2 regions of the Bartonella sp. AP150HLJHH genome follow, and region 2 is predicted to be linked to the other one. Evidence: predicted binding sites of a transcription regulator. Region 2 holds the regulator's gene; the other holds the start of a gene.
What was found. Region 2 encodes HrcA, which represses chaperone genes, less so after heat shock. Its sites were predicted from a motif close to GTTAGCACTCNCNNNNNGNGAGTGCTAAC; they were not measured.
Positions count from the first base shown of each region.

Region 1: a site for HrcA is predicted at 5,589-5,617, ahead of groES (co-chaperone GroES). Genes of this name have one in related genera too.

Region 1 covers NZ_JBHIQC010000008.1:66,672-74,319, forward strand. The annotation lists gene ACFING_RS05065 (lysozyme) at 401-1,063, shown strand; gene ACFING_RS05070 (hypothetical protein) at 1,060-1,296, shown strand; gene ACFING_RS05075 (hypothetical protein) at 1,220-1,432, shown strand; gene ACFING_RS05080 (hypothetical protein) at 1,425-1,637, shown strand; gene ACFING_RS05085 (hypothetical protein) at 2,067-2,315, opposite strand; gene ACFING_RS05090 (hypothetical protein) at 2,367-2,564, shown strand; partial or broken gene groEL (chaperonin GroEL) at 3,273-3,466, opposite strand; gene groL (chaperonin GroEL) at 3,540-5,183, opposite strand; gene groES (co-chaperone GroES) at 5,242-5,538, opposite strand; gene fumC (class II fumarate hydratase) at 5,766-7,154, shown strand.
Region 2 covers NZ_JBHIQC010000001.1:189,774-197,421, forward strand. The annotation lists gene hemW (radical SAM family heme chaperone HemW) at 1-1,118, opposite strand, end outside; gene rdgB (RdgB/HAM1 family non-canonical purine NTP pyrophosphatase) at 1,115-1,762, opposite strand; gene hrcA (heat-inducible transcriptional repressor HrcA) at 2,276-3,346, shown strand; gene grpE (nucleotide exchange factor GrpE) at 3,481-4,143, shown strand; gene thpR (RNA 2',3'-cyclic phosphodiesterase) at 4,250-4,789, opposite strand; gene ACFING_RS00745 (HPr family phosphocarrier protein) at 5,418-5,711, opposite strand; gene ACFING_RS00750 (PTS sugar transporter subunit IIA) at 5,729-6,127, opposite strand; gene ACFING_RS00755 (HPr kinase/phosphatase C-terminal domain-containing protein) at 6,264-6,728, opposite strand; gene ACFING_RS00760 (stimulus-sensing domain-containing protein) at 6,752-7,648, opposite strand, start outside.

The sequences.
Region 1 (7,648 bases), on a different contig from region 2:
CCTCTCTTAACGGAAAACACCAGCCCAACTATTTACCCCTCTTTGCCAACTATTTACCCCACTTGCCCAACCATTATCCCACTTACCCAACTATTATCCCACTTGCCCAACTATTATCCCACTTGACCAACCATTATCCCTCTTGCCCAACCATTACCCCTCTTTGCCAACTATTATCCCTCTTGCCCAACCATTACCCCTCTTTGCCAACCATTACCCCTCTTTGCCCAACTATTATCCCTTTTGACCAACCATTCCCCCATTTCCTAAGATGTCATAACCAACCTTTTGATTTCATAAAAGTTTCACATCTCTTCTGTTTTTGAAGCGTGAAAAAATTCATTTTTAATCTGTCAACCAGCCTCACGTTAACGTGAGGCTTTATTTTATGGAGAAGCAAATGAGAAAAATATCTAAAGCAGGGCTTGCGCTCATTAAACAATGGGAAGGATTGCGTTTACAAGCCTATAAAGATGCCATCGGGGTGTGGACAATTGGCTATGGCCATACCAGCGCGGCTGGCAAACCGTTCGTTCACAAGGGCATGATCATTACTGAAAAACAAGCAGAAGAAGTTCTTTCTCAAGATTTAAGACAGTTTGAGAATACCGTTGAAAAACATGTGACGGTTTCTTTAACGGATGAACAATTCGCCGCGCTCGTATCGTTTTGCTATAATATAGGAACATCGGCTTTTTGTAATTCGACCCTGCTCAAAAAACTCAATAATGGCGAATATGAAGCCGTCCCTTCTGAGTTACAAAAGTGGACTAAAGCAGGAGGAAAACGTCTTCACGGTTTAGTGCACCGTCGTGCAGCAGAATCGGGATTATGGGCAAAAGGGGCTTATGTTTCTCCCAACTACCAAACTGTAGAAACGCAAGCTCCAATGGGATTTTTCAAAGCAGAAGCGCTTACACCGATTATTGGTTCTTTTTCTGGACTTGGGGGCTTATTGGCAGGCAATGGTCCCATCCAATGGGCATTAGCAACCATTATGGTTTTAGCCGCCTGCGTTGGCATTTTCTTTGTGGCAAAACGGTTTCGGGAGCAGCGCTTATGATGTGGTGGTTGAAAAAAAATCTGATGATAACAGGAGCGGCTCTGACCGCTTTTTTTATCGCTTTAGCGAAAGCTTTCACTCTTGGAAAGAAGGTTGAACAACAAAAGCAAATAGAAAAAACGCTAAAGTCATCAACAACACGGCTAGAGGTGGAAAATGCAATTAATCAAAAAAGTGATGCTGATGTACGCGCTGCTCTTACTCACTGGTTGCGCGATAAAAACAATCAATGAGCCTTTTTCTTGCGTTGGTTGGATGCCCATTTATTTAGACAAAAAAGATCTCAATGTCATCAGTTCAAATCTCGCAAGAGATATTTTAAAGCATAACAAACAAGGGGAAGGCTTGTGTGGGTGGAAACATGGCTAGAAAAAAAACAGAAAAACAAACAGAGCTTACAGAAAAGGAAAAAGAAGTCCTACAAGAAATCATCACAACGTATAAAAGTGTAAAAATGATGTCACGCTATACGAAATGGATTATATTCATCATTTTCTTATTAGCACTTGATTTTTCACGGATCGTAGATGTGCTGGGAAGTATTTTTACACAAAAATCGAATATTCAGCTCTAAAATAAATAAAAAACGTGAGACGTGTTAAATCTTTTAAATATAAAAAGCCATTCGTTATTTTTTGAAAACATGGAGATTTTATTGATGATTTTTCATGTCTCACGAGAAATTTTTACACGCCTCACAAACGTCGTGCTCTTCACAAACGCTTTCATGAAATGAATTTAAGGGCATGAAGAGAGATTTTTAACCAACGCGTAAGTCAGCAACTTTGGTAACATAAGAAAAGGATCATACCAACATACATTTTTTTAATAAACTATTGATATCCAAATGATTTTATACTCTTCATAAATAACATTGCCAAGAATTTGTATTAAAAGACATTTCTTTTAAAGAAGCGCATAAACAAGCAATGTAATGGTAGCCTTACATAAAGCCTCTCATCTTTACGTTGAATAAAAAAGCAAGCCGGCTCCTCCCACCCTCTCAATGCCCTGCCTCCCAATGCCCTGCCTCCCAATACCCTGCCTCCCAATGCCCTGCCTCCCAATACCCTGCCTCCCAATTTCCCCCTCCCAATGCCCTGCCTCCCAATACCCTGCCTCCCAATTTCCACCCTCTCAATGCCCTGCCTCCCAATGCCCTGCCTCCCAATACCCTGCCTCCCAATACCCTGCCTCCCAATTTCCCCCTCCCAATTCCCTGCCTCTCAATTCCCTGCCTCTCAATTTCCACCCTCTCAATTCCCTTATGTTCTATGCATAAAGGTCAAGTTGAAGAGAATATATGGAAAATCCTTGGCTCGAAAATATGAAAAGAAGGCATGAGGCTACAACAAAATTTCGCGTGCCTTTATCATCAGAAGCATTAAAAATTCTAACACAAGCACGCCTACTGTCTTGTCATGATTTTTTTCGGCTAACTGTCATGGTCCCCTTAGTTCAAAAATTGCTCCCCACTCAAGAATTTTCTGTCACAATATAGGCAACAAACAGAACTTGAGTATAACAACATGGGTTTGGCTCCAATTTAGGTGATGAGCTTACCGAAGAAAAGATGAGAGCAAGGCGAAAAATTAGCTTTTGTCTTTAAGCTTCTGAAATGGGGCAGTCTCCCCATTTCAGAGATCAACGAAACAGAGAGATGCTTATTCTCCTATGCAAAAGCTTGAAATACCAGCATCTTATTCATAAAAAACAAACCAGCCCCATCATGCTCTTTTCAACTCTGTCTTTCCAACGCTCAATAGGTACTAACTCTTAACTACTGACTCTTTTTAACTACTGACTTTTAATGATTGCGTTGGTTCATAAAAACCGTAGTGACCTCTCACCTTATGAAGCACAAACCCAGGATTTTTTAACGATGCATGCATAAACCTGAAATGAAAAAACAGAACTGTATTAGGAATAAATAATTATAAATCAAATAGTTATATTTTTATTAGCACAATATTTTCAAAGGAAACCACGATCCCCGCACAATAGAAACATTTTTCATAAAAACAAGAGAAAAAGCTATGGATTAAGAGTGAAATTCATTCACAATAACGGTAGATCAACCAGAGGAGAATAGAACAATCCTATAAGATAAAGAAACTATCATAAAAGGAAAAACTGTATGAAACGTGAAAAAGCATAAAAAAAACGGGCACAGAAGACCCGTTTCTTTATTACGTCTATGGAAAAGAGCTTAGAAATCCATTCCACCCATTCCACCAGCAGGCATCGGAGGCATTAGTGTATCTTTCTTTGGAACTTCAGCGACCATTGCTTCTGTTGTGATCAGAAGGCTCGCAATTGAAGCCGCATTCTGAAGAGCAGAACGCAAAAACTTTCACGGGATCAACAATTCTTGAAAGCAATCAAATCACCAAATTCACCGGTTGAAAAACATGAAAAGCATAAAAAAAACGGGCACAGAAGGCCCGTTTCTTTATTACTTCTATGAAATAAGAGCTTAGAAATCCATTCCGCCCATTCCACCCATTCCGCCAGCAGGCATCGGAGGCATTGGTGTATCTTTCTTTGGAACTTCAGCAACCATTGCTTCTGTTGTGATCAGAAGGCTCGCAATTGAAGCCGCATTCTGAAGAGCAGAGCGCACAACTTTCACAGGATCAACAATTCCCAAAGCAATCAAATCACCGAATTCACCAGTTGCGGTATTGTAACCATAAGTGTCAGCATTATTTTCCAGCACTTTGCCCACAATAATAGCGGCTTCTTCACCAGCATTGCTTGCAATCTGGCGCGCTGGTGCTTGTAGAGCACGACGAACGATACTAATACCAGCTTCTTGGTCAGGATTACTTCCCTTAACGGTCAACGCATTTGCTGCACGCAACAATGCGGTACCACCACCAGCAACAATACCTTCTTCAACAGCAGCACGTGTTGCATTCAAAGCATCATCAACACGGTCTTTCTTTTCTTTCACTTCAACTTCTGTTGCACCACCCACACGGATAACAGCAACACCACCAGCGAGTTTAGCAAGTCTTTCTTGCAATTTTTCACGGTCATAGTCAGAAGTTGTTTCTTCAATCTGAGCCTTGATTTGATTGACGCGAGCAGTAATTTCAGCCTTTTGTCCAGCACCATCAATAATGGTGGTGTTTTCTTTAGAAATATTCACTTTCTTTGCACGTCCAAGCATATCCAAAGTGACATTTTCAAGTTTAATGCCCACATCTTCAGAAATAACCTGTCCGGATGTCAAGATAGCGATATCCTCTAACATTGCTTTACGACGGTCACCAAATCCAGGAGCTTTTACAGCAGCAATTTTCAAACCACCACGCAATTTGTTGACAACGAGCGTTGCCAAAGCTTCACCTTCCACATCTTCAGCAATAATGAGAAGTGGTTTTCCAGACTGAACAACAGCTTCAAGCACAGGAAGAAGAGATTGCAAATTAGACAATTTCTTTTCGTGAATGAGAATGTAAGGATCATCAAGATCAGCGACCATTTTCTCAGCATTTGTGACAAAATAAGGGGAAAGATACCCACGGTCAAATTGCATTCCTTCAACGACTTCTAATTCCGTTTCAGCGGTTTTAGCTTCTTCAACGGTAATGACGCCTTCATTGCCCACTTTTTCCATAGCATCAGCGATCATTTTACCGATTTCAGCAGCGCCATTAGCGGAAATTGTTCCCACCTGTGCAATTTCTGCTGAAGTTTGAATTTTTTTTGCTTTTTTGAAGAGGTTTGCCACCACTTCTTCAACAGCAGCATCAATCCCACGTTTAAGATCCATTGGGTTCATGCCCGCAGCAACAGCTTTAACACCTTCTTGCACAATAGCTTGTCCTAAAACAGTTGCTGTTGTTGTTCCATCACCAGCGATATCATTGGTTTTAGAAGCAACTTCGCGCAACATTTGTGCACCCATATTTTCGAACTTATCTTCCAGTTCGATTTCCTTTGCAACGGATACACCATCTTTTGTGATACGAGGCGCACCGAATGATTTATCAATCACCACATTGCGACCTTTAGGGCCGAGTGTCACCTTAACAGCATTAGCAAGGATGTCGACACCGCGCAACAAACGCTCACGCGCTTCACGGCCAAATTTGACTTCTTTAGCAGCCATTTAATTTCTCCTTGGAGTTTTCTCAAAATAGTACACAATGAAAAACTAAGTGCTTCAATTAGCCCATAATTCCCATAATGTCAGATTCTTTCATGATGAGGAGGTCTTCCCCATTAATCTTGACTTCAGTTCCAGACCATTTTCCAAACAAAATACGGTCTCCTGTTTTGACTTCTAAAGGCACGCGCTTTCCGTTATCATCGAGAGCGCCATTGCCAACAGCAATCACTTCGCCTTCTTGGGGTTTTTCTTTTGCTGTATCAGGGATGATAATCCCACCAGCCGTTTTATTTTCAGATTCAACCCGACGGACAACGACACGGTCGTGAAGTGGGCGGAATTGTATATTAGCCATGTTTTAAATCCTTAAAACTGAACATAATTGAATTAATCTTAAAAGTTCTTGCTAGCACTCTCAAATTACGAGTGCTAGCATGTGTTAGATATAAAATCGGCATCTCTCAATGTCAAGAATAGCCATAAAAATAATTTCTCTAAATGAAGCTTCAAAGTCTTGCCTCTTATTGCACTTTCGCGTTATCTATCTTTTTTGAGAACCCGTGAACAAAAAAGGATCTTATCATGGTTGAAACACGTCAGGAAACGGATAGCTTTGGAACGATTTCGGTACGTCAAGATCGTTATTGGGGCGCACAAACTGAACGTTCTCTGCATAATTTTAATATTGGCAGTGAAAAGCAGCCTCTTGCCATCATCTATGCCTTAGTCCTTGTCAAAAAAGCAGCAGCGATTGTAAATATGGGCAAAGGAAAACTACCAGAAAATATTGGAAAAGCAATTATTGCCGCCGCTGATGAAGTGCTTGCTGGCGATTTTGATACGCATTTTCCACTGTCCGTCTGGCAAACAGGTTCTGGCACACAAAGCAATATGAATGTCAATGAAGTCATTGCTAATCGTGCTAGTAAGATTTTGGGAGGAAAACTTGGAAGCAAAAAACCAGTTCATCCCAATGACCATGTCAACATGAGCCAATCATCGAACGATTCCTTTCCCACGGCGCTTCACATTGCCACCACGTTGCAAACACGCCAACACTTACTGCCAATCCTTGAAGCTCTTATTGCGACATTAAAACAAAAAGAGCAAGAATTTGCAGATATCATTAAAATCGGCCGCACCCATACGCAAGATGCAACCCCTTTAACCTTAGGGCAAGAATTTTCAGGCTATCGTGCCGCATTAGAAGCCAATTTTCAGCGTATTGAAAATGCTCTAACCGATGTCCAAATGCTTGCTCAAGGTGGTACGGCTGTTGGCACAGGGCTGAATGCGCCAAAAGGTTTTGACGTTGCTTTTGCGCAAACAGTGAGCACTCTCACAGAAATAACGTTCCAAACTGCCAGCAATAAATTTGAAGCACTTGCCCATCATGGTGCCCTTGCGCATTTCCACGGGAGCTTGAATGCTCTCGCTGCTGATCTGTTTAAAATTGCCAATGACATTCGGTTTTTAGGCTCTGGTCCACGTTCCGGTTTAGGGGAACTCAGTCTTCCTGAAAATGAACCCGGATCTTCTATTATGCCCGGCAAAGTCAACCCCACGCAATGTGAAGCCTTAACCATGGTCGCATGCCAAGTTTTTGGTAATCACACCAGCGTAACCTTTGCCGCAAGCCAAGGACATTTTGAACTCAACGTTTATAAACCTGTTATTGGCTATAACGTTTTACAATCAATTACCCTTCTTGGTGATTGCATGCGTTCTTTTGATATGCATTGCATTCAAGGATTACGGGCCAATCGTGTTCATATTCACTCACTCATGGAGCGCTCACTCATGTTAGTCACAGCTCTTGCACCAGAAATTGGCTATGAAAAAGCTGCTGAAATTGCCAAAGCAGCGCATAAAAATGATACAACTTTGCGCACCGAAGCATTAAAAGCAGGTGTTTTTGTAGAGGATTATGACCGATTAGTTGATCCTAAAAAGATGATTGCTCCCCAATAAACAACCCACTAAAAAAGATGCAAACATCTTAAAACAAATCTTTCTGTCAAAAGATCGGGGTGTAAACACCCCGATGATGACCGATAACAATTACCCACAGCGTTCATTTTAGGCTCTGATCCGCATTTATGCTATGGGTGTTTTTGTTGCTTATATTGTACTTAAAAGGCACAACGGTTTTGCAAAGGCATGGATAGTCATAGCTCAACACCCAATGGCTATACTGGCAGAAAGTGATTTAAATGGATATGACCTTAAGGTGTTTTTCATTCTAGCTTCGCGTTTTGATTTTGAAAATCTATTAGCTATCAACCAAACAGAATGAGCTCAAAAAAAATCGGTATTAATAGACATAATTTCAATCAAAGTATAAAAAGATTAATGAATTCATCGTAGTTACGCTTTACAATGTTATCATTATTGATAACATTGGGTAGATAACTCTTATCTCAATGAGATAATGTGTTTATTTATAATGATAATCTAGCGTTATC
Region 2 (7,648 bases):
TCTATCAATTCTTGGTGTTGTAACTCGATCAGTTTTTCCATAGGGATGCGTTTGGGACTTAAGGTTTCATAGCGTATAAGTTCTAAGCCTTCGCAAAGGCGTAATCCCATAAGGAGCATTTCATTTGCCTGTTGTTCAGTGGTTAAATGTTCCGTTTCAATACAGCCATGTCCTGTTGTTTCTACCAAATTAAGCCACTGTTCGGGATGCTTTTCATTTATTGTGACATAACGTTCGCGGTTTTCAAGGTGTGATGACAATGTTTTTGAACAGAAAGAGGAATGATTCGGTGTATGCTCAATGAAACGTCCATGTGCTCCTGGACCAAAGCCTGCATATTGGTGATAACGCCAATAAAGAAGATTGTGTGCTGATTCGGCACCGGGCATTGCATGGTTTGAGATTTCATAGGCAGGAAGTCCATGTAGTGCCGTTATTTCTTGAGTAAGATGATACAGATCTGCTGCTAGCTCTGATGGGGGAAGGATAAGTTTTCCTGCATCATGAAGGCGTTTAAAGGCGGTTCCTTCTTCGATCGTCAATTGATAAAGAGAAAGATGGTCTGCTGCCAAATCAATTGCTTGGGAAATTTCAGATTTCCATTCTTCGAGGGTTTGTTCGGGGCGGGCATAAATGAGATCAAAGGATAAACGTGGAAAAATTTGTCGTGCTAAAGCAATGGCACAAAGAGCTTGTTCCACATTATGGAGTCGGCCAAGTTTGCGCAATGCTTTATCATTGAGCGCTTGTATTCCTAGAGATAAGCGATTAACACCTGCCGCACGGTATCCACGAAAGCGCTCTGCTTCCACACTGGATGGATTAGCTTCTAATGTAATTTCAACTTTATCATCGACTACCCATTTTTTTGCAAGTGCTTGCAATAGGGCATCGACAGTTTGTGGCTCCATAAGAGAGGGGGTTCCTCCACCAATAAAAATACTTGTAATATGGCGTGGTCCTATTTTGTGGTATTGCGTTTCTATTTCGCGCTTAAAGGCGGTGACAAAACGTGGTTGATCAACACCATGGATGCGAACATGCGAATTAAAGTCACAATAAGGACATTTAGCTGCACAAAAGGGCCAATGAATGTAAATGCCGAAAGGTTCATTCATGAGAATGCTAAAAGGTTTTCTGCTAAAAGTTTGAAAGCACGTGCGCGATGTGAAAGAGGGGGAAGATCATTGCGTTTCCAGTTGTGTTTTTGTTCTGTTGACATTTCTCCAAAGGTATTTTCACATCCATCTGGTAAAAAAATAGGATCAAAACCAAAGCCTTTATCTCCCCGTGGAGGCCAAATGAACGTTCCTTCAACGCATCCACGGAAGTAATCTGCATGAGCATCAGGCCATGCAATGCAAATGACGGATATAAAACGGCATTTCCGTTGACTTTTTTCTCGTGCTCCGACTTTTTGGAGTTCATTTTCTATTTTTTTCATAGCTTTTGGAAAATTACGTGTACCATCGGCTTGAATTGCCCAATCAGCGGTATAAACGCCTGGCGCACCCTCCAATGCATCTACCTCTAAGCCTGAATCATCAGAGAGGGCAGGAAGTCCTGTTTTTTTTGCTGCTGAAAAAGCTTTAATATAAGCATTTTCTTCAAATGTTTTTCCCGTTTCTTTTGGTTCTGGCAAGCCTAGTTCTTTTGCCGATTGTATTATTAAACCGAAAGGCGTAATTAAAGTAGTGATTTCATGCAATTTTCCAGTGTTATGTGTAGCAATGACAAGTTTTTTATCTGCTATGCTTCTCATATAGATTTCTCCAAAAATGAAAGGGGAATTATTTTTGTGCTAAAAAACGGTTTAAATGCTCATATACACACATTCTGCTTGATTTCACATAATATGATTATTTTACACGTTTTATGATATTTTATTCCAATAAAATTTTTTATCTTGCACGAAGATAACCTTGCAAAGATAGGGAAGACATGTCTTTTTTATGATAGCATTTTATGGTAAACTTCCAATTTTCTGCTTGCTCTAAAGGGTGAAATTTTCTATTTACAGCGATTTTTAATCAATCTAGATTCTCTTGACAAGTCCCTACAGCAGACCACTTTACAGATCAATTCTTAATCTTAAATATTTCTCACACACTCTAACAAAAATATTTCCTGCGTAATTTATCAAGCATCACTCTGAAAGGTAGCATTTTACAGCTCAATAGGATAATATGTTTTTATACTACTTTAGACTATTTGACCAAACCTTGGCAAAACTTATATAAGAGATGAGGATTTTAAAAGTAGTGAAACAGTTGTGATGAAGCACAAAACTATTGATAATGAACTAAAATATCTTGATGAACGTTCGCGTGATATTTTTCGCCATATTGTTGAAGCTTATCTTAATGATGGTGAACCTGTAGGATCACGTAATCTTTCGCGGCTTTTACAACAGACATTATCGCCTGCGACGATTCGCAATGTGATGAGTGATCTTGAACATCTCGGTTTGATTTATGCACCACATGTTTCTGCGGGTCGAATGCCAACACAATCAGGTTTACGCTTTTTTGTTGATGCATTTATGGAAGCGGGTGATTTGCCAAACGAAGAGCGAGAAAATATTGAAATGCAAGTCAAAGAGGCTGGTCATGCACAATCGGTTGAACATTTTCTTGTTCAAGCAAGCCGAGTTCTTTCAGATCTTTCACGTGGGGCAGGGCTTGTTTTAGCAACAAAACAAGAAGGAACATTGAAACATATTGAATTTGTGCGCCTTGATAGGGAGCATGCTCTTGCCGTTTTGGTGACTCAACAAGGTGAAGTTGAAAATCGTATTGTTCATTTACCGGAAGGGGTTACTCATGCACAATTGACGGAAGCAACGAATTTTCTCAATGCCCATATCCAAGGGCGTACATTGAGTGAAGCTAAAGGGGAAATTGCCCGCTTATGCGCAGAAACACGGGCTGCACTTGATGATTTATCGCATCATCTTGTTGAAACGGGATTAGCTCTTTGGGGAGGAGAAGGTGCTGATCATAAAATACACCTCATTGTTCGCGGGCGTAGCAATTTACTTGAAGATGTGAAAGCAGAAGAAGATTTAGAACGATTACGCCATTTGTTTGATGATCTTGAAACGCGTGAAAGTATGGCACAACTTCTCGATTTAACGGATGAAGGTTCTGGGGTTAGAATTTTTATTGGTTCAGAAAATAAGTTATTTTCACTTTCTGGTTCTTCTTTAGTTGTAGCACCTTATCGTGATTCACAACAAAGAGTCATTGGTGCTTTAGGTGTTATTGGTCCTACACGGCTTAATTATGCAAGGATCGTGCCCATGGTTGATTATACAGCTCAACTTGTGTCACAGTTATTGCGTTAAAACGATGCAAGTAAGTATTTGTACTATAAAAGCTCATTGTATTATATAGTATTATATACATCGATACCCCTTGATTTTTGTCTGTAGAATTTCGATATCGAGAATAACGAATCTTATGAAGGAATAAAATTTTTATGTCTGATGAAAAAAACAAATTTACTGACGCTTCATTTGAAAATTGTGATTTAAAAAATCCAGCTGATCGTAATACACTTAAACAGGCAGCCGATGAATTTTTAAAAACACATAAAACAGAGGAACACGAAGTCGTTGAAACAGAAAGCAATGAGGTTAGTGATCTTTTAGCGTCTTTGCAGGATGAAAATAAAGAACTGAAAGATCAGCTTTTACGTCTTGTTGCAGATATGGAAAATCTTCGACGCCGTACTATGCGAGATGTGGCGGATGCAAGAGCTTATTCCATTGCTAATTTTGCACGGGATATGTTATCGGTTTCTGACAATCTCAATCGTGCTTTGGAAGCTATTCCAGAAGGTGCACGGGAGAGTGATGCTGGTTTGAAATCATTGGCAGAAGGCGTTGAAATGACTGAACGTGCCATGATGGCAGCATTAGAACGTCATGGGGTGCAAAAAATTCATCCAGAGGGGCAAAAATTTGATCCTCACTTTCATCAAGCGATGTTTGAAATTCCCAATGCTGATGTTCCAGATAATACTGTTCAACAAGTGGTTCAGGCAGGTTATATTATCGGGGAAAGGGTGTTACGTCCAGCTATAGTGGGTGTAGCCAAAGGAGGAGCAAAAGAAACTTCTGTTGAAGATGATTCGGCTTAAAACACATCAATAACAAACCTCTATCGTAAAATGCAGTATTCCCTGCAGTTTCATATATATAGGGTCTTTTCTCAAAGAGTTTTTAAAGGGTGTGACAAACACCCTTTTATTTTTGAAGTGGCCAATTTCCTTTTACAACATACACGGCATCGCTTGAGGGAAATGGCGATGAAAATAAAACAAAATGATCAACCTCAAAAGGAGGAAATGAAAAATTCCTTCGAAAGAACAGATAAGGAACAAGGTCTTCAGGTTTAGTATCAAGCAGTCGCGCAATAGTAATATGTGGAGTAAATTCTCTTTCATCAGGTGTTAGACCTAAATGGCTACGGATAGATTGCATCTTTTCGTGTAGAAGATTGAGAGCTTTACAAGGTTTAATGCGAATAACAAGAGAGGGGGCAGTATTTTCTGAACCAAAAATATCAAAACCATCTATTTGTAGCATAAAAGGAGAGAGCTTTATTGTGTCAAAGGCGTGCATAAGTATATCTGCGGTAGAACTTTCAACTTTGCCAAAAAAAGATAAGGTGACATGAAAATTTTGCGAATTAATCCACTGCGTATTTGGTAAGCCACTTTGCAACGACACAAGTTGTTGTGTTGTTTGTTGAGGAATTTGAAGGGCACTAAATAGACGACCCACAATATTACCTCTTTACAATGAAAAGATGCCACTCCAAGCACAATGATAGATAACGAGAGTGAGTTGTCTACCAAAGAACATAAGGCAATAGTATAGAAAAATAATGTTTAAAAAATGCTTACCATAATTATGAATATACACAGCTTATTTGTTTTAAGAAAATGGTTATGATATTGATAAGAATTGCGTTTTCAGGATCTGTATCACAATGATGTGCAATGGAAGATTACTTGTGTATTATAAAGGCTACAAAGTTAGCAGAAAATAAGAAAAGTTGATAGATTTTTGATGTGCGAAATTATTTTGACATTTATCTTTAGCCTAAAATAAAGCATACTTTAATACAAGGTAAAGAGTTCTCTTTTCTGTAAAAATTTAATTATATGATTAAGTCGGGGAATAGCCATAATACGCAAAACTATTCAAATTGGTCAAATAATGTTAGGAAAGGAAGAAAAAAATCGAGCATAACAAAATTATTATAAGCTTTTACATTTATGATAATTATGCCAATCTATAATGGATATGAATATTTGTATAAAAGCGGGAAGAGAAATTAAAATTCAAAATAATGATGGAAAGTTCCTATTTTCTAAGAATTATCATCTTTGTTTATGATGAAAAAGCACTAGTTTTCCTCTCCAAAGTTGTTATTGATGAGCTTTTCAAGAGCATTAAGAGCATCTGTTGCTTCTGGTCCTGAAACACGAATGGTGAGGTTGCAACCGGATGAAGCCGCTAGCATCATAAGTCCCATAATTGATGATCCGCCAACAATTTTCCCGTCCTTTTCAACTTCAACAGTAACATTAAAATTGTCAACAGTTTGTACAAATTTTGCAGAAGCACGTGCATGTAACCCACGTTTATTACAGATATTGAAATGACGACTTATACATGGGAGGGTATCTTTGGAAAACATTGGTATTTTATTATCCGCTATAAAATCATACTTGGTACATTAATATATTTACGCCCTGCTTCTTGTGCTATTCTTAACGCGTCTGATAATGAAATATCAGGACATTTGCGAATAGAAATCAGTTTAATAAGCATGGGCAAATTAACACCCGCAATCATTTCAACGCGTCCTTTTTCAATAGCAGGAATAGCTATATTTGATGGTGTTCCACCGAACACATCTGTTAATATGATGACGCCATGATCCGTATCTGTATCGGTTACTGCGGCTATAATATCACCTCGGCGCTGATCTATATCGTCATCGGGATAAACGCATATTGTTGCGAACTTTTCTTGTACTCCAACAACATGTTCCACGGCATGTAAAAATTCGACAGCCAGCTCACCGTGCGTTACAAGCACGAGTCCAATCATTTACGCAAACTCCTGTTAACTAATAAGACCCAACCATAGTTGGTGGGAAAGACATTGTACAAGGCTTTATCTTGCTGCCAAGAAAAATTTGCAAAAAAAAGGCAAAAATTGTGATTTTTTTATCTTTAGAAAAAAATTAGACAGATTTTTGCCATATTTTTCTAAACAAAAATGCTTCAATAGCTTGACAAATGGCTGTACAATCGGCTTCACGAAGAGAGGGAAGTTTTAAAAGAGGAATGTGCAAATTTTCAAATTGAAAAGTTTTATTTGTGGAAAAACGTTCATATTCCGGACCGAGAAAAATAACACAATCGATAGTTGTGTGCTTTTCAAATTCTATCATATAAAGACCAACGCCACGAATCTCGATGCCGCCCTCTAAATTATCAGGAGTGTATCCGTGAAGCTTTCCATTTTCCGCACGCAACATTGTATAATCATCACTGATAAGCTTCGCTTCACGTTTTGACCACTCAGCGCGGTCAAGCAAAGAAAGGGTGATGGTTGATTTTCCTGATCCGGATGGACCTATAATTAACAGCCCCTTGCCGCCTAGTTGAAGGCAATTTGCGTGGAGTATTTCACATTTTGTTTTCATGTCTTTTACTTTGGATAAAAGATTTATTTAGCAAGCGGAAGCATGATAGTAAAACGTGCACCAGTTTTACACTTCCCAAGTGTAGGATCAATAATATTTTCGGCTGTAATTGTCCCATTATGAGCCTCGATGATTTGCCGACTAATAGAAAGGCCAAGTCCAGAGTTTTGTCCAAAAGCATCTTCATTTGGTCGATCTGTGTAAAAACGTTCAAAAATTCGTTCAATATTTTCTGAACGAATACCTGGGCCATTATCTTCAATGGTTAAAATAAGGGTTGAAGCATGGCTTTTCATAGTAATGCAAATTTTGCCACGATTCCGAGGAATAAAAGAACGCGCATTTTCAAGAAGATTTGAAATCACTTGTCCTAAACGAAGTTCATGTCCCAATACAAGATAAGCTTTTCCATGAGGACGTGGGACAATATTAAGGCTTATATCAATAGTTTGCGTATTACGATACACTTCCTGAACAGCATGAACAAGACTTTCCAAAAGCGGTGTCATATCAACAATCTCTGCGGTTTCTCGTGCAAGCTCTGCATCGAGTCGCGATGCATCAGAAATATCTGTAATCAACCGATCAAGGCGGCGCACATCATGTTGAATAATTTCCAGCAATTTTTCTTGTGCTTCTTCATTTTTAGCCAGAGGGAGCGTTTCAACAGCACTGCGTAGGGAGGTGAGAGGATTTTTTAATTCGTGGCTTACATCAGCAGCAAAACGTTCAATGGCTTCAATACGCATATAAAGGGCATTGGTCATATCACGAATAGAAGTTGAAAGGTGACCAATTTCATCTTCACGCATTGAAAAATCAGGAATTTCTACACGCTGATTATTGCCATTACGCACTCGATTAGCCGAGGCAGATAATTTACTTAATGGATGGGCAATCGTATGGGCCAAAAAGAGAGA